3 regions of the Mesorhizobium sp. M3A.F.Ca.ET.080.04.2.1 genome follow, and region 1 is predicted to be linked to each of the others. Evidence: riboswitches for the same ligand, from Rfam matches in the RefSeq annotation. Region 1 holds a riboswitch; each other region holds the start of a gene.
What was found. A riboswitch is a leader RNA that binds a small molecule or an ion and turns the genes downstream of it on or off. The one in region 1 is predicted to bind thiamine pyrophosphate.
Positions count from the first base shown of each region.

Region 2: it holds a riboswitch for thiamine pyrophosphate, as region 1 does, so the genes downstream of both, thiC (phosphomethylpyrimidine synthase ThiC) here and thiC (phosphomethylpyrimidine synthase ThiC) in region 1, are expected to answer to the same signal.
Region 3: it holds a riboswitch for thiamine pyrophosphate, as region 1 does, so the genes downstream of both, thiB (thiamine ABC transporter substrate binding subunit) here and thiC (phosphomethylpyrimidine synthase ThiC) in region 1, are expected to answer to the same signal.

Region 1 covers NZ_CP034451.1:2,524,376-2,530,345, reverse strand. The annotation lists gene EJ074_RS12150 (thiazole synthase) at 1-605, opposite strand, end outside; gene thiS (sulfur carrier protein ThiS) at 610-807, opposite strand; gene thiO (glycine oxidase ThiO) at 791-1,774, opposite strand; gene thiC (phosphomethylpyrimidine synthase ThiC) at 1,771-3,591, opposite strand; TPP riboswitch at 3,704-3,815, opposite strand; gene EJ074_RS12130 (NAD-dependent succinate-semialdehyde dehydrogenase) at 4,043-5,452, shown strand; gene EJ074_RS12125 (beta-ketoacyl-ACP synthase III) at 5,466-5,970, opposite strand, start outside.
Region 2 covers NZ_CP034451.1:163,743-169,712, reverse strand. The annotation lists gene EJ074_RS00795 (thiazole synthase) at 1-448, opposite strand, end outside; gene thiS (sulfur carrier protein ThiS) at 453-650, opposite strand; gene thiO (glycine oxidase ThiO) at 634-1,617, opposite strand; gene thiC (phosphomethylpyrimidine synthase ThiC) at 1,614-3,434, opposite strand; TPP riboswitch at 3,547-3,659, opposite strand; gene EJ074_RS00775 (NAD-dependent succinate-semialdehyde dehydrogenase) at 3,881-5,359, shown strand; gene EJ074_RS00770 (beta-ketoacyl-ACP synthase III) at 5,407-5,970, opposite strand, start outside.
Region 3 covers NZ_CP034451.1:4,208,073-4,214,042, reverse strand. The annotation lists gene EJ074_RS20050 (M48 family metalloprotease) at 1-295, opposite strand, end outside; gene thiQ (thiamine ABC transporter ATP-binding protein) at 513-1,298, opposite strand; gene thiP (thiamine/thiamine pyrophosphate ABC transporter permease) at 1,295-2,914, opposite strand; gene thiB (thiamine ABC transporter substrate binding subunit) at 3,158-4,168, opposite strand; TPP riboswitch at 4,212-4,325, opposite strand; gene EJ074_RS20030 (thiamine diphosphokinase) at 4,471-5,118, shown strand; gene EJ074_RS20025 (ATP-binding cassette domain-containing protein) at 5,120-5,970, shown strand, end outside.

The DNA.
Region 1 (5,970 bases):
GCGTCGTAGCCGAGCTCCATCACGGCTGCGGCGTGCGATGGCCGGCCGATGCCGGCATCGACGATCAGCGGCACGCCGGGAAAATGCCCGCGCAGGCTTCGCAGCGCATCGGGGTTCTGCGGCCCGCGCGCGGAGCCGATCGGCGCGCACCAGGGCATCAACAGCCGGCAGCCGGCGTCGAGCAGGCGCTCGGCCACGATGAGGTCGTCGGTCGTGTAGGGAAAGACCTGGAAACCTTCCGCGGCAAGGATCCTGGCTGCTTCGACCAGCCCGAAGACGTCGGGCTGCAGCGTGTCGTGGTTGCCGATCACCTCGAGCTTGATCCAGTCCGTGCCGAACACCTCGCGCGCCATTCGCGCCGTCGTCACCGCTTCGCTCACCGAATGGCAGCCGGCGGTGTTGGGCAGGACGCGAACCCCCAGCGACTGGACCAGCGACCAGAACTGGCCGCCGGCTTTGCCGCCCGATGTTTCGCGGCGGAGCGACACGGTGACGATCTCCGTGGCGGACGCCTTGATCGCCTCGGCCATGATGGCAGGCGAGGGGTAGAGCGCGGTGCCAAGCAGAAGGCGGGACGAGAATTTATGTCCATAGAGGTCGAGCATTGGATCAGCCCCCCTTCATCGGCGAGAGGATTTCGATGCGGTCGCCATCGCTGAGACGGCAGCGGTCGCGTTCCCTGGCAGGCACGACGTCGCCGTTCCTCGCCGTGGCGAGCCAGCTGCCCTGGAAGTCAAGTTCGCTGAGCAGCGCGGCAAGCGTTTCGGCCGCGACTTCATGGGTTTGGCCGTTAACGATGAGCTTCAAGGGCAAACTCCTTTGCTGCCGGATTTCCCAGGATGAGGTCGGCTGCCTGTCGCGCCATGGCCGGCGCGAGCAGGAAGCCGTGGCGGTAGAGGCCGTTGATGCGAATGTGCCCCCCGTCGCGCTCGACGCGCGGCAGGTTGTCGGCGAATGCAGGACGCACGCCGACGCCTGTCTCGACCAGTTCGGCCTCGCCGAAGGCGGGATGCAGCGTGTAGGCTGCGCTGAGCAGCTCCATGCTCGAGCGCACGGTGATCGGGCCATCGGCATCGCACTCGATCATCGTCGCGCCGACCATGAACAGGTTCTGCTCGCGCGGCACGACATAGACGGGGATGCGCGGATGCAGCAGCCGCACCGGGCGGGCCAGCGAGACCTCGTCCGTTCGCAGCATCAGCATCTCGCCGCGCACGCCACGCAGCTCCGGTCGCCTGTCGGCGATGCCGGCGCAGTCTACCTCGATTTCCGAAGATGCAGGCGCCAGGCCGCGGCCGAACTCCAGGCGCACGCCCATCCCGCGCAGCTTGTCGCTGAGGGAAAGCATCGCCTTGCGCGGGTCGAGATGCGCTTCCTGAGCGAAGTACAACCCACGTCCGAACCGGCCTTGGAGGGCCGGTTCGAGAGCCGCGATCTCACCGGCGCCGAGCTGCCTGAAACCGGACGTGCGGCGCCCGAACCGGTCCAACTCACGAGCGTCGCGGGCAGGAGCCAGCACCAGCGTGCCGCGGCGCGAGACATGGCCGGGCAAGGCCGCGTTCCACCAGTCGGCGGCGCGGCGCCCGAGCGTCAGCACCGCCTCTTCGGCGCTCTCGCGCTCGCACCAAGGCGCGAGCATGCCGCCTGCCTGCCAGGAGGCGTTGCCGGCGATCTCCATGCGCTTCTCGGTGACGGTCACCTCGGCGCCGCGCGTTGCCAGCTCGTGCGCGAGCGTCAACCCGGCAACGCCTGCGCCGCGAATGAGCACCTTCATGGCCGGCCGGTGCTCTCCGATGCGTTGTCGAGCGGTATGTAGAGATCGCCGCCGTCCCGGTACTTCGCCGCCATGGCCGCAAGCCCTTCCTTCTGCGCTTCCGCGCGGATGTCGTGCGAAATCCGCATCGAGCAGAATTTGGGGCCGCACATCGAGCAGAAATGCGCCACCTTGTGCGCCTCCTTGGGCAGGGTTTCGTCATGGAAGGCGCGCGCCGTCTCGGGATCGAGCGACAGGTTGAACTGGTCCTCCCACCGGAACTCGAAACGCGCCCGCGACAGCGCGTCGTCCCTGATCTTGGCGGCCGGATGGCCCTTGGCCAGATCCGCGGCATGGGCGGCGATCTTGTAGGTGATGACGCCTGTCTTGACGTCGTCGCGGTCCGGCAGGCCGAGATGCTCCTTCGGCGTGACGTAGCAGAGCATCGCCGTTCCGAACCAGCCGATCATCGCAGCGCCGATGCCCGATGTGATGTGATCATAGCCGGGCGCGATGTCGGTGGTGAGCGGTCCAAGCGTGTAGAACGGCGCCTCGCCGCAGACCGCGAGCTGCTTGTCCATGTTCTCCTTGATCTTGTGCATGGGCACGTGGCCGGGGCCCTCGATCATCACTTGGCAGTCCTTGGCCCAGGCGATCTTGGTGAGTTCTCCCAGCGTTTCCAGTTCGGCGAATTGGGCCGCGTCGTTGGCGTCGGCGATCGAGCCGGGGCGAAGACCGTCGCCGAGCGAGAACGCCACGTCATAGGCCCTGGCGATGTCGCAGATCTCCTCGAAATGCTCGTAGAGAAAACTCTCCTGGTGGTGATGCAGGCACCACTTGGCCATGATCGAGCCGCCGCGCGATACGATGCCGGTGACGCGGTCGACGGTCAGCGGGATATAGGGCAGGCGCACGCCGGCATGGATCGTGAAATAGTCCACGCCCTGCTCGGCCTGCTCGATGAGGGTGTCGCGGAACACCTCCCAGGTCAGTTCCTCGGCGACCCCGCCGACTTTCTCCAGCGCCTGATAGATCGGCACCGTGCCGATCGGCACCGGCGAGTTGCGCACGATCCAGTCGCGGATGTTGTGGATGTTGCGCCCGGTCGAGAGGTCCATCACCGTGTCGGCGCCCCAGCGGATCGCCCACACCATCTTCTCGACCTCCTCGGCCATCGACGAGGTGACGGCGGAGTTGCCGATATTGGCGTTGATCTTGACCAGGAAATTGCGGCCGATGATCATCGGCTCGCTTTCGGGATGGTTGATGTTGGACGGGATGATGGCGCGTCCGCGCGCCACCTCGTCGCGCACGAATTCCGGCGTGACGAAATCCGGGATCGCGGCGCCGAAGCTCTCGCCGTCGCGGCGAAGTTTCGAACGCAACTGCTCCCGGCCGAGGTTCTCGCGGATGGCGACGAACTCCATCTCAGGCGTAATCATGCCGGCGCGCGCATAGGCGAGCTGGGTGACGGCGCGGCCGCCGGCCGCGCGCAACGGCCTGTTGTGCACCGGGAACTCCGGCGTCAGCCGATCGGCCGAGACGAAGCCGTTGTCCTCGGGCTTGATCGTGCGGCCCTCGTAGCGCTCGACGTCGCCGCGTGCCTCGACCCATGTCTCGCGCAACCGCGGCAAGCCGCGCTCGATATCGGTTTTCACCGAGGCATCGGTATAGGCACCGGACGAGTCGTAGACCGTGACCGGCGGCTCGCCGGCGCTTGGGTGGACCGAGATTTCGCGCATCGGCACCCGCAGTTCCGGATGAAGCTGGCCCGGTTTGTGGACCTTCTTGGAAGCGGGCAGTTCGCCGACGGTGACGGTCGGAGTGTGGGCATTCATGAGTGAGCCTCCTTGCTCGAGTGCAACGGAGACCCAGTTCACGCGATGAGGAGGAAGTGACGCTTCGCTTAGGATGCGGGCATTGCCCGAATGCCGAAGCCGGATTGCCGACCCGCGAAGCCTCGCACCGTCCCTACGCCAGTATGAACTGGATCAGGTTCAACGGGTCACTGCGCGCGATAGCAGTATCTCAGCCCCTTGCCGGGACTCCCCTGGTGAGGTGCGCAGGTTGGACGATGCGACGCTGCCCTGTCAACTCAAGTGCGTCCTGTTTCGACAATCGGCTGCCGGCCAGGTTCGACAAAAATGGTGACGCTGGGATAAATGCCGGGTGTCGCGCTGCGGCTATGTTGCGTCCAGCGATATCCTAAGGAGCTTTTCCGTGTCGGGCATAAAGAGTTCGCTGCTTCGCCATCTCAAACAACCGGGCCTGTTCGCGACACTGGATCGCATGGCATCCGGGGGAGAGCAGGGGGATCGGAGCGCGTTCAAGGTCTTCAACCCCTCGACCGGCGAATTGCTTGCCGAGCTTCCCGATATGGGCGTCGAGCAAACGAAGGCCGCGATCGACAGGGCCTATGTCGCGCAAGCCAGATGGGCAGCTCTCACCGCCCGGGACCGCAGCGACACATTGTGGCGCTGGCACCAACTGATTCTTGATCACACCGATGATCTCGCTGCGATCCTGACCGCCGAGATGGGTAAGCCGCTGCCCGAGGCAGTATCGGAAGTCTCGCACGCCGCCGCCTACTTGCAGTGGTATGCGGAAGAAGCCAATCGCATCTACGGCGAGACGATTTCTGCTCCTTCGACGGATCGGCGCATGCTGGTGATCAAGCAGCCGATCGGCGTCGTCGGCACCATTACGCCCTGGAATTTTCCTGCTTCGATGGTGGCCCGCAAGATTTCACCGGCGCTGGCAGCCGGTTGCGCGATCGTGCTGAAACCGGCTGAGCAGACCCCGCTCGTCGCCGGCGCGATGTTCGCGCTGGCGGCGGAGGCGGGTTTCCCCGACGGCGTCGTGAATTTGATCTATGCCTCGGAAGGTGCAGCGGTCGGGCGCGAACTCTGCACCAATCCAAAAGTGCGCAAGATCAGCTTCACGGGCTCGACTGAAGTCGGGCGGCTGCTGATGCGCCAGTGCTCGGATCAGGTTAAGAAAGTCAGCCTCGAACTGGGCGGGAACGCGCCGTTCATCGTCTTTGATGATGCCGATGTCGATGCTGCCGTCGATGGCGCGATCCAGGCAAAGTTTCGCAATGCCGGGCAGACCTGCGTTTCCGCCAATCGGCTCTATGTGCAATCGGGCGTGCACGACGAATTCGCCGAGAAATTTGCCGCACGGGTTCGCTCGCTCTCGGTTGGCGACGGCTTCAGACCGGGTGTCGCCATCGGACCGTTGATCGACACCCATGCGCTCCTCAAGATCGAGGCTCATATTGCCGACGCGATCGGGAAGGGCGGAGCGATCTGCTGCGGCGGAAGCCGGGCGGGTCACGGCGGCACTTTTTTCGAGCCGACGGTTCTGACGGGCATCACCAGTGAAATGCTGCTCGCCCAGGAAGAGACCTTCGGGCCGCTCGCGCCGATCATCCGTTTCGAGGACCCCGATCAGGTGGTGCGCGAGGCCAATGATACGATATACGGCCTCGCCGCCTATTTCTATGCCTCCAATCTCAAACGCGTCTGGCATGTGGCCGAGGCGCTCGAATACGGCATGATCGGCATCAACACCGGCCGGATGTCATCGGAAGCCGCTCCCTTTGGCGGCATGAAGCAATCGGGGATCGGTCGCGAAGGCTCGCGACACGGCTTGGAGGAGTACCTCGAGATGAAGTATCTCTGTATGGGTGGACTCTAGCTCCAGTCCAAAGCTAAGCGCCAACCACCAGTGCCCCGCCGATAAGCCCCGCGCCGGCCGCCGTCAGCAGCAGCTTCTCGCCCGGCCGAAGAGGGTTGGCGCTGTGGGCGACCGACAGCGACAGGGGGATCGTTGCGGCCGACGAGTTGCCATAGTCGGCGATGGTCTTGACCATGCGCTCGTCCGCGATACCGAGCGACTTGCCGACGGCGTTGAAGATGCGGGCATTCGCCTGGTGCGGCACGAAGCGGGCGACGTCCGGCACCGAGACACCCGCCGCCGCCAGCGCCTCGAGCGAGCAAGTTCTCATCATCTCCACCGCCTTGGCGAAGACGTCGCGGCCGTTGGCGATGGTCATGCGGGTTTCGACGACGCCGATCTCGTCGGCGAACGGCCTGTTGCTGCCGCCGGCCGGGATGTGGATCAGGCCGTAAGCGGACCCATCCGAGGCAAAGGAAGAACCGAGTATGCCGTGGCTGGGATCGCCTGACGGGGCGAGCACCACCGCACCGGCGGCG
Region 2 (5,970 bases), 2.4 Mb from region 1:
TCAACAGCCGGCAGCCGGCGTCGAGCAGGCGCTCGGCCACGATGAGGTCGTCGGTCGTGTAGGGAAAGACCTGGAAACCTTCCGCGGCAAGGATCCTGGCTGCTTCGACCAGCCCGAAGACGTCGGGCTGCAGCGTGTCGTGGTTGCCGATCACCTCGAGCTTGATCCAGTCCGTGCCGAACACCTCGCGCGCCATTCGCGCCGTCGTCACCGCTTCGCTCACCGAATGGCAGCCGGCGGTGTTGGGCAGGACGCGAACCCCCAGCGACTGGACCAGCGACCAGAACTGGCCGCCGGCTTTGCCGCCCGATGTTTCGCGGCGGAGCGACACGGTGACGATCTCCGTGGCGGACGCCTTGATCGCCTCGGCCATGATGGCAGGCGAGGGGTAGAGCGCGGTGCCAAGCAGAAGGCGGGACGAGAATTTATGTCCATAGAGGTCGAGCATTGGATCAGCCCCCCTTCATCGGCGAGAGGATTTCGATGCGATCGCCATCGCTGAGACGGCAGCGGTCGCGTTCCCTGGCAGGCACGACATCGCCGTTCCTCGCGGTGGCGAGCCAGCTGCCCTGGAAGTCAAGTTCGCTGAGCAGCGCGGCAAGCGTTTCGGCCGCGACTTCATGGGTTTGGCCGTTAACGATGAGCTTCAAGGGCAAACTCCTTTGCTGCCGGATTTCCCAGGATGAGGTCGGCTGCCTGTCGCGCCATGGCCGGCGCGAGCAGGAAGCCGTGGCGGTAGAGGCCGTTGATGCGAATGTGCCCCCCGTCGCGCTCGACGCGCGGCAGGTTGTCGGCGAATGCAGGACGCACGCCGACGCCTGTCTCGACCAGTTCGGCCTCGCCGAAGGCGGGATGCAGCGCATAGGCGGCGCTGAGCAGCTCCATGGTCGAGCGCACAGTGACCGGGCCATCGGCATCGCACTCGATCATCGTCGCGCCGACCATGAACAGGTTCTGCTCGCGCGGCACGACATAGACGGGGATGCGCGGATGCAGCAGCCGCACCGGGCGGGCCAGCGAGACCTCGTCCGTTCGCAGCATCAGCATCTCGCCGCGCACGCCACGCAGCTCCGGTCGCCTGTCGGCGATGCCGGCGCAGTCTACCTCGATTTCCGAAGATGCAGGCGCCAGGCCGCGGCCGAACTCCAGGCGCACGCCCATCCCGCGCAGCTTGTCGCTGAGGGAAAGCATCGCCTTGCGCGGGTCGAGATGCGCTTCCTGAGCGAAGTACAACCCACGTCCGAACCGGCCTTGGAGGGCCGGTTCGAGAGCCGCGATCTCACCGGCGCCGAGCTGCCTGAAACCGGACGTGCGGCGCCCGAACCGGTCCAACTCACGAGCGTCGCGGGCAGGAGCCAGCACCAGCGTGCCGCGGCGCGAGACATGGCCGGGCAAGGCCGCGTTCCACCAGTCGGCGGCGCGGCGCCCGAGCGTCAGCACCGCCTCTTCGGCGCTCTCGCGCTCGCACCAAGGCGCGAGCATGCCGCCGGCCTGCCAGGAGGCGTTGCCGGCGATCTCCATGCGCTTCTCGGTGACGGTCACCTCGGCGCCGCGCGTTGCCAGCTCGTGCGCGAGCGTCAACCCGGCAACGCCTGCGCCGCGAATGAGCACCTTCATGGCCGGCCGGTGCTCTCCGATGCGTTGTCGAGCGGTATGTAGAGATCGCCGCCGTCCCGGTACTTCGCCGCCATGGCCGCAAGCCCTTCCTTCTGCGCTTCCGCGCGGATGTCGTGCGAAATCCGCATCGAGCAGAATTTGGGGCCGCACATCGAGCAGAAATGCGCCACCTTGTGCGCCTCCTTGGGCAGGGTTTCGTCATGGAAGGCGCGCGCCGTCTCGGGATCGAGCGACAGGTTGAACTGGTCCTCCCACCGGAACTCGAAACGCGCCCGCGACAGCGCGTCGTCCCTGATCTTGGCGGCCGGATGGCCCTTGGCCAGATCCGCGGCATGGGCGGCGATCTTGTAGGTGATGACGCCTGTCTTGACGTCGTCGCGGTCCGGCAGGCCGAGATGCTCCTTCGGCGTGACGTAGCAGAGCATCGCCGTTCCGAACCAGCCGATCATCGCAGCGCCGATGCCCGATGTGATGTGATCATAGCCGGGCGCGATGTCGGTGGTGAGCGGTCCAAGCGTGTAGAACGGCGCCTCGCCGCAGACCGCGAGCTGCTTGTCCATGTTCTCCTTGATCTTGTGCATGGGCACGTGGCCGGGGCCCTCGATCATCACTTGGCAGTCCTTGGCCCAGGCGATCTTGGTGAGTTCTCCCAGCGTTTCCAGTTCGGCGAATTGGGCCGCGTCGTTGGCGTCGGCGATCGAGCCGGGGCGAAGACCGTCGCCGAGCGAGAACGCCACGTCATAGGCCCTGGCGATGTCGCAGATCTCCTCGAAATGCTCGTAGAGAAAACTCTCCTGGTGGTGATGCAGGCACCACTTGGCCATGATCGAGCCGCCGCGCGATACGATGCCGGTGACGCGGTCGACGGTCAGCGGGATATAGGGCAGGCGCACGCCGGCATGGATCGTGAAATAGTCCACGCCCTGCTCGGCCTGCTCGATGAGGGTGTCGCGGAACACCTCCCAGGTCAGTTCCTCGGCGACCCCGCCGACTTTCTCCAGCGCCTGATAGATCGGCACCGTGCCGATCGGCACCGGCGAGTTGCGCACGATCCAGTCGCGGATGTTGTGGATGTTGCGCCCGGTCGAGAGGTCCATCACCGTATCGGCGCCCCAGCGGATCGCCCACACCATCTTCTCGACCTCCTCGGCCATCGACGAGGTGACGGCGGAGTTGCCGATATTGGCGTTGATCTTGACCAGGAAATTGCGGCCGATGATCATCGGCTCGCTTTCGGGATGGTTGATGTTGGACGGGATGATGGCGCGTCCGCGCGCCACCTCGTCGCGCACGAATTCCGGCGTGACGAAATCCGGGATCGCGGCGCCGAAGCTCTCGCCGTCGCGGCGAAGTTTCGAACGCAACTGCTCCCGGCCGAGGTTCTCGCGGATGGCGACGAACTCCATCTCAGGCGTAATCATGCCGGCGCGCGCATAGGCGAGCTGGGTGACGGCGCGGCCGCCGACGGCGCGGAACGGCCTGTTGTGCACCGGGAACTCCGGCGTCAGCCGATCGGCCGAGACGAAGCCGTTGTCCTCGGGCTTGATCGTGCGGCCCTCGTAGCGCTCGACGTCGCCGCGTGCCTCGACCCATGTCTCGCGCAACCGCGGCAAGCCGCGCTCGATATCGGTTTTGACCGCCGCATCAGTGTAGGGACCGGACGAGTCATAGACCGTGACCGGCGGCTCGCCGGCGCTCGGGTGGACCGAGATCTCGCGCATCGGCACCCGCAGATCGGGGTGAAGCTGGCCAGGCTTGTGGACCTTCTTCGAAGCGGGCAATTCGCCGACGGTGACGGTCGGGGTGTGGGCATTCATGAGTGAGCCTCCTTGCTCGAGTGCAACGGAGACCCAGTCCACGCGATGAGGAGGAAGTGACGCTTCGCGCAGGATGCGGGCACTGCCCGAATACCGAAGCCGGATTTCCGACCCGCGAAACCTCGCACCGTCCCTACGCCAGTATGAACTGGATCAGGTTCAACGGGTCACTGCGCGCTATTAGCAGTATCTCAGCCCCTTGCCGGGACTCCCCTGGTGAGGCGTCTAGGTTGGACGATGCGAAGTCGCTCTGTCAACTCTTGTGACGGCGGTCCTGTTCGACAATCGGCTGCCTGCATCAAGGTTGGATTGAAATCCGAAGGCATTGTTGCCCAGATTGGGCAAAAAACGATGCGCTGGACAAATGCCGAGTGTCACGCTGCAGCTACGCTGCTTTCCGCGATGTTTCTAAGACGAGATGTCGCCTTATCCTGAGGAGCTCTTCTGTGCCGGGCATAAACAGTTCTCTGCTTCGCCATCTCAAACAACCGGAGCGGTTTGCCGCGCTGGATCGCTTGGCACGCCAAGGCGATCGGTGGGATGGAAGCGTCTTCCAGGTCTTCAATCCCTCGACTAGCGAATTGCTCGCCGAACTCCCCGATATGGGCGCGGAGCAAACGAAGGCTGCAATCGACAGGGCCTATGTCGCGCAAGCCAAATGGGCAGCTTTGACGGCCCGGGATCGTAGCGACACATTGTGGCGCTGGCACCAGCTGATCCTCGATCACACCGATGACCTGGCTGCAATCCTGACCGCCGAAATGGGCAAGCCGCTGCCTGAAGCAATATCGGAAGTCTCACATGCCGCCGCTTACCTGCAATGGTACGCGGAAGAAGCCAATCGGATCTACGGCGAGACGATTTCCGCGCCTTCGACAGATCGGCGCATGCTGGTCATCAAGCAGCCGATTGGCGTCGTTGGCACCATTACGCCCTGGAACTTTCCCGCTTCGATGGTGGCCCGCAAGATTTCACCGGCACTCGCGGCCGGATGCGCGATCATCCTGAAACCGGCCGAGCAAACCCCGCTCGTCGCCGGCGCGATGTTCGCGCTGGCGGCGGAGGCAGGCTTCCCCGAGGGTGTCGTAAATTTGATCTATGCCTCGGAAGGTGCCGCGGTCGGGCGTGAGCTCTGCGCCAATCCGAAAGTGCGCAAGATCAGTTTCACCGGTTCGACCGAAGTCGGGCGGCTGCTCATGCGCCAGTGCTCGGATCAGGTCAAGAAAGTCAGCCTCGAACTCGGCGGGAACGCGCCGTTCATCGTCTTCGACGACGCCGATGTCGATGCTGCCGTCGATGGTGCGATCCAGGCAAAGTTTCGAAATGCCGGGCAGACCTGCGTGTCCGCCAACCGGCTCTATGTGCAATCCGGCGTGCATGACGAATTCGCCGAGAAATTTGCCGCACGGGTTCGCTCGCTCTCGGTTGGCGACGGCTTCAAACCGGGTGTCGCCATCGGACCGTTGATCGACACCCACGCGCTCCTCAAGATCGAGGCTCATATTGCCGACGCGATCGGGAAGGGCGGAGCGATCCGCTGCGGCGGAAGCCCGGCAGCTCACGGCGGTACCTTTTTCGAGCCGACCGTGCTGACGGGCATCACCAGTGAAATGCTGCTCGCGCAGGAAGAGACTTTCGGGCCGCTCGCGCCGATCATCCGTTTTGAGAATCCCGATGAGGTGGTGCGCGAGGCCAATGATACGATCTACGGTCTCGCCGCCTATTTCTATGCCTCCAATCTGAAGCGCGTCTGGCATGTGGCCGAGGCACTCGAATACGGCATGATCGGCATCAACACCGGCCGGATGTCATCGGAAGCCGCTCCCTTCGGTGGCATGAAGCAATCAGGGATTGGTCGCGAAGGCTCCCGACATGGCTTGGAGGAGTATCTCGAGATGAAGTATCTCTGCATGGGCGGAATCTAGGTCAAGACGCCGTGGACCACACTTAGCCATTGGGCATCGGCCAAAGGCTAAACGCCAACCACCAGCGCTCCGCCGATAAGCCCTGCGCCGGCCGAGGCCAGCAGCAGTTTCTCACCCGGCCGAAGAGGGTTGGTGCTGTGAGCAATCGACAGCGACAGGGGGATTGTTGCAGCCGACGAGTTGCCATAGTCGGCGATGGTCTTGACGATGCGCTCGTCCTCGATGCCGAGCGACTTGCCGACGGCGTTGAATATACGGGCGTTCGCCTGGTGCGGCACGAAGCGGGCGACATCCGGCGCCGCAAGGTCGGCCGCCTCCAGCGCCTCTAAGGAACAGCGGCTCATCATCTCCACCGCCTTGGCGAAGACTTCGCGGCCGTTCGCGATGGTCATGCGGGTTTCGGCGATGTCGATCTCTTCCGAGAAGGGGCGGTTGCTGCCGCCCGCCGGGATATGGATCAGGTCATAACCGGACCCATCCGAGGCGAAAGAGGAACCGAGTATGCCGTGGCCGGGATCACTTGACGGGGCGAGCACCACCGCGCCGGCAGCATCGGCGAACAGCACCGCGCTTGCCCGCTCGGCCGGATTGATCCGACGGCTCAGTATGTT
Region 3 (5,970 bases), 1.7 Mb from region 1:
TGACATAGAGATAGCCGCCCGGCAGCGCGAAGGCATTGACGTTGGGCGAATTGAGGATGGTGATGCGGTAGGTCTGGGTCGGGTTGGCTGACACCACGGTCAGGTTGCCGACGACCTTGGCCACCATCCGCTCGAGCTTCGGATCCGAATATTCGCCGCCATAGGTGGCCAGGATGCGCGGATGCTGCGCCTTCGCCATTTCCGCCAGCTTGGCATTGGCGACGACATTGTCGACCGTGATCGGCTTGTCGGAAGGCTGGAATCCGGATTCCTGCACATCCGGCGGCGTGAACATCTGGCAGCTCGCCAGCGCCACGGCAAAGCTGGCCAGCGCAAGGAATCGCGCCAGCGGCTTCGTCCGCACTTTCTCGATGCCGGTCGGCAGATCGGCCTCCGTTCCAAATCTCTCGGCAAATCACGGCCTATGCCGGACCAGTGTGGCCGGACCTAGCCACACTCCTCCTGACAAGGCAAGCAAACGCCGCATCGCACCCTGACGGTTTGGGCGTAAATTATGTCCGCTTCCGGGCAATATCCTGTGATCCGTTGCCCGCGCCTTCGCTCCCGATATAACGCCGGAAAGCTTCAGGTCCAGCACGATCGAAGAAATCTTCGGCCGGCCCTGTGGCTGCGACCTTACCCGCGTCGACAAAGGCCACATTCTGGCTGATTCGGCGCGCGTCTTGCGGCTGATGGGTGACGAAAAGCACCGTCATTTGCCGCTCGGCATGGATGGCGGCCACAAGATCCAGCATGTCGTCGCGCAATGCGGGGCCGAGCGACGCGAAAGGCTCGTCCAGCAGAAGCACCGGCCGGTTGCGCAACAGGACCCTCGCCAGCGCGACGCGCTGCCGCTCGCCGCCGGAAAGCTCGCGCGGCAGCCGTCTTTCCTTGCCGCCCAGGCCGACACGCGCCAGCGCCTCCGCGACTGCGGCGTGATCTCCATCTGTCAGCCGGAGCGAAGGCGAACGCCCGAGCCCGACATTGGCTTCGACCGAAAGATGGGCGAAGAGGTTGTTTTCCTGGAACACCATCGACACCGGACGAAGCGAGGGCGGCACATCCCCGACATCCACCCCGCCGATCAGAACCCTGCCCGCTCCGGGCGATTCGAAGCCGGCCACCAGATTGAGCAGCGTCGACTTGCCGGAGCCGCTCGGCCCCATGATCGCCGTGATCCTGCCGGCCTCGAACTCGGCATCAAAGCGGAAGATCGCCTCGCCATAGCTGAACGAGACGCTGTCCAGCCGCACGGCCGAGCCTTTCCCCGCCTGAATGCCGGTGGTGGCCATGGTCATGACCTTTCTTCCCGCCCCAGCCAGTCGGCGGCAACAACCAGCATCAGGCAGACGAGGCCGAGCAGCAAGGCGAGCCCCGCTGCATCGGCGGTCCGGTAGCTGCCCATGCGTGCGAACAGGAGATAGGGCAGGGTCTGCACCGAGTCGCTGCCGAACAGCGCAATCACGCCGAGATCCCCGAGCGAGAGCGCCATGGCAAAGGCAAAGCCGGTGGCCAGTGGCCGCCGGAGCGCCGGCCAGTCGATCAGGTGCAGCCGGTGCCATCCGGAAATGCCGAGCGCCAGGCAAAGCCGCTCGTGGCGTTCGCTGGCGGAATCATAGGCGGGGCGGACGGCGCGGAGGACGAACGGCATCGCCATCATTGCGTTGACGGCGACGACCATCACGGGCGCAATGGCGAAGACGTCGGTGACGCCGCGCAGCGCCAGGAACCAGCCTGCGCCGATCACGATCGGCGGCACGACCAGCACGAAGCCGGCGCCGGTGTCGGCGGCATGTTCGAGCAGGCTCATGGCGCCGCCGCGCCGCCGCAGGGCAAGCGCCCGCCGCGCCGCAACCAGCGCCAGCGAGAGCGCCACGGCAAGCAGCCCCGAAAGGAATGAGAGCCCGGCGCTGGTGAGCGTCGCGCGGCGCACCGCGTCTTCGCCCGCCAGCCGACCGAGATCCGCCTGCAGCCCCGCCAAAACGGTCGCCGCCATCGGCCCGGCGACGAACAGCAGCGCAAGCGCGATCAGGCAGGCGTTCAGCACCGTTTCGGTTTTGCCTGACGAGAGATACCGGCGCCGCGCCACCGGCAGATTGGCGTCGCCGACCGTATTGGCGCCGAGCCGCGAGAGCACGGCGATGACGAGGACGGTCAGGGCGATCTGCAGCAGCGTCAGCACCACCGCGCGGGCCGGATCGAAATCGAAGCGCAGCGCCTGGTAGATAGCGACCTCGAGTGTCGTGGCCGCCGGCCCGCCGCCCAGCGTCAGCACGATGGTGAAGGATGTGATGCACAGCATGAAGACCAGTCCGGCGACGCTCGGCAATGCCGCGCGCAATGCCGGCCACTCGATCAGCCGCAAGGCCGGCCAGCCCCCCATGCCAAGCTGGCTTGCCAGCCGCCACTGGTCGGGCGCTATGGTGCCCAGCGCTTCGAGGAACAGCCGCGTCGCCAAAGGCAGGTTGAAGAACACATGCGCGACAAGAATGCCGGACAGGCCGTAAATGCCCGGCCATTCCTGGCCGCCGAGCTTGCCCAGGACGCCGGCGAAATAGCCGGCGCGTCCATAGAGCGCCAATATGCCGAGCGCCGCGACGATGGCCGGCAGCGCCAGCGGCACGGTGAACAGCCTGAGCATCATATTTCGGCCGGGAAAGCGCGGGTGCGTGGACAGCGCCCGCGCGACCAGAAGCGCCGGTGCGACTGACAGCAGCGTCGACAGCAGCGCCTGCCACAGCGTGAAGCGGGCGACGCGGAAGAGATAGCCATCGAAGGCAGCGAATGCGCCGGACGGATCGTGGATGCCTTCGAAGATGAGGCCGGCGAAGGCGCCGCCGATGAGCAAGGCGATTGCCGCGAGGGCCAGGACGCCGGCGACGACGCGGGCCTCAGAGCGCGCGGCGGACTGCACGCTGCACCATGTGGGCAGGGCTGGCTGGCGAATGCCGCGATCCTTCGCGCCCCCCTCTGTCCTGCCGGACATCTCCCCCTCCAGGGGGGAGATTGGAAGTTCGGGCGCCCCGCCCGGTCCCGCAACGTTTAAGATTGGCGAAATCGCCGATGACAGCCAATCTCCCCCCTCGTGGGGGAGATGTCCGGTAGGACAGAGGGGGGCGCCGTAGAACACTCATCTCAGAAGGCTAGCCAAGACCAGCTACTTGCTCATCACCGCAAGCCACTCGTCCACCCAGGCCTTGCGGTTGGCTGCCACTTCCTCGGGGCTGAACAGCAAAGTCTTGGTCGGCTTGACCAGCTTGTCGAAGGCCGGGTTGAGCGGCTTGTCGGTCTTGCCGGCCGGGAACATCCAGTTGGTCTCAGGGATGATGTCCTGGAATTTCGACCCGGTCATGAAGGCGATGAACTTCTCCGCGAGCGGATTCTTCGCGCCCGTGGTCGTGATGCCCGCAACCTCGATCTGCAGGTATTCGCCCTCTTCGAACGAGGCAGCCTGGTAACGCTCGGTGTTCTCGGCAACCATGTGGTAGGCGGGCGAGGTGGTGTAGGACAGCACCATCGGCGCCTCGCCCTTGGTGAACAGGCCGTAGGCTTCGCTCCAGCCCGGCGTGACGGTGAGCACCTTGGTCTTGAGCTTGGCCCAGGCTTCCGGCGCCTTGTCGCCATAGACCGACTTCACCCACAAAAGCAGGCCGAGGCCCGGCGTCGAGGTGCGCGGATCCTGGATGACGATCTTGTCGGTGGCGCTACCCTCGACGAGTTCCTTCAGGCTCTTCGGCGGGCTCTTCAGCTTTTCGGTGTCATAGACCACGGCGAAATAGCCGTAGTCGAAGGGCACGAAAGTGTCGTCCTTCCAGCCGCCGGGCACATTCGCATCGGCTACGGCGCCGTGCGGCGCGAACAGACCGCTCGCCTTCGCCTCTGCCGTCAGGTTGGTGTCGAGACCGAGCACGACATCGGCCTTGGTGCCGGCGCCTTCGAGCTTGACGCGGTTGAGCAAGGCCACGCCGTCGGCGACCGAGACGAACTCGAGATCGCAGCCGCATTCGGCCTCGAATTCCTTCTTCACCGCCGGGCCGGGGCCCCACTCGGCGGTGAAGCTCTCATAAGTATAGATGGTGAGCTTGTCTTTCGCCTCGGCAGCGCCGACGCCTGTCAGCAGCGAAACAAGACCTGTTGCGAAAATAAGCCGGGACAGCAGTGAGCGCATCGGCGCCTCCTTCGTTGGTGTGACAAGGAATTGAGGCGCCGGATGGTCCGAAACGTCTAATCCCTCCGCCGGTACAAACCGGATCAGGTTCAGCGGGTTGGCTTGTCTGCCTCTCAGCCGGCCGCGAAAACAGCGTCCGGCACCCCGTTAGAGCGGCTGCAGACATAGGCCCGGCCGAAACGGCGCGCAAGCGGAAGTTTGCCGGGCCTCCAATGCATCACGGTTCATTCTAAAACGAGCGCCGTTCCGTTTGGATGCGCCCGGCTTCCGTTTCGCGGGCCGGGCTGGTAAGGGCGACACCCATGGGCACATTCACCATCCTGCTTGGCGGCGAGCTTGTCCGCACGCCGCGGCTCGAGCGCCAGATCGAAGGCTCGCGCCTTATCGCCGCCGACGCCGGCATCGGCCATGCCCGCATGCTCGGCCTCGTGCCGGAGCTCTGGGTCGGCGATTTCGATTCGGTGCCGGCGGACCTGCCGGACGACCTGGCCGCCGTGCCGCGAAAGATCTTTCCGACCGAAAAAGACATGACGGACGGCGAACTCGCCATCGCCGAGGCCCTCCAGCGCGGCGCCACCAGCCTGGTGCTGGCCGGCGCCTTCGGCGGCAAGCGGGCCGACCATGCCTTTTTGCATCTGGCGCTTGCGCTTCGACTGGCGGACGCGGGCACGGACCTGCTGCTGACCAGCGGCGCGCAGGAAGGCGTGCCAATCCTGCCCGGCAAAGCAGCCGGTTTCGACTATGCCGACGGCACTCTGTTCTCGGTGCTCGGCTTTTCCGATCTCGCCGGCCTGACGGTCACCGGCGCCAAATGGCCGCTGGATCGCGTCGAGGTGGCGTTCGGCTCCTCGCTCACCATATCAAACGAGGTCAGGGGGCGGCTCGGCATTGCGCTCGAACGTGGCCGGGCTCTGCTTCTCGCCCACCCCTATCCTCTTCCCGAAAGCTGACATGGCGCCGCCTCTCCTCAATCTCGACGGCATCGTCCTGACCTTCGGCGGCGCGCCGCTGCTCGGCGGCGCGGCGCTCAGCGCTTCCGCCGGCGAGAAGATCGCGCTGGTCGGCCGCAACGGCTCGGGCAAGTCGACCTTGCTCAAGATCGCCGCCGGGCTGATCGAGCCGCAGGACGGCGAGGTGTTCCGCCAGCCCTCGGCGACCGTTCGCTACCTGCCGCAGATGCCCGACATGGATGGCTTCGCCAGCGTGCGCGCCTATGTCGAGGCGGGCCTCGGGCCGGCCGACGACCCGCACCGCGCCACCTATCTCATGGAGCATCTCGGCCTCACCGGAGAGGAGCGGCCGAACGACCTTTCCGGCGGCGAGGCCCGCCGCGCGGCACTCGCCCGCGCGATGGCGCCCGAGCCCGACATCCTGCTGCTCGACGAGCCGACCAACCATCTCGACCTGTCGGTCATCGAATGGCTGGAGGAGGAGCTCGCCCGCACCTCCTCGGCGGTGATCCTGATCTCGCACGACCGCCGCTTTCTCGAGCGCGTCTCGCGCGCCACCGTCTGGCTCGACCGCGGCCAAACACGCCGGCTGGACAAGGGGTTCGCGCATTTCGAGGAGTGGCGCGACCAGGTGCTGGAAGAGGAGGAGCGCGAGCAGCACAAGCTCGGCCGGCAGATCGTGCGCGAGGAGCATTGGCTGCGCTATGGCGTGACGGCCAGGCGCAAGCGCAACATGCGCCGCCTCGGTGAGCTTCAAGCCATGCGCCAGCGCTTCCGAAGCCACCGCGGCGCCGAAGGCACCGCGACCATGGTGGCCAGCGACGCCGCAGAATCCGGCAAGCTGGTGATCGA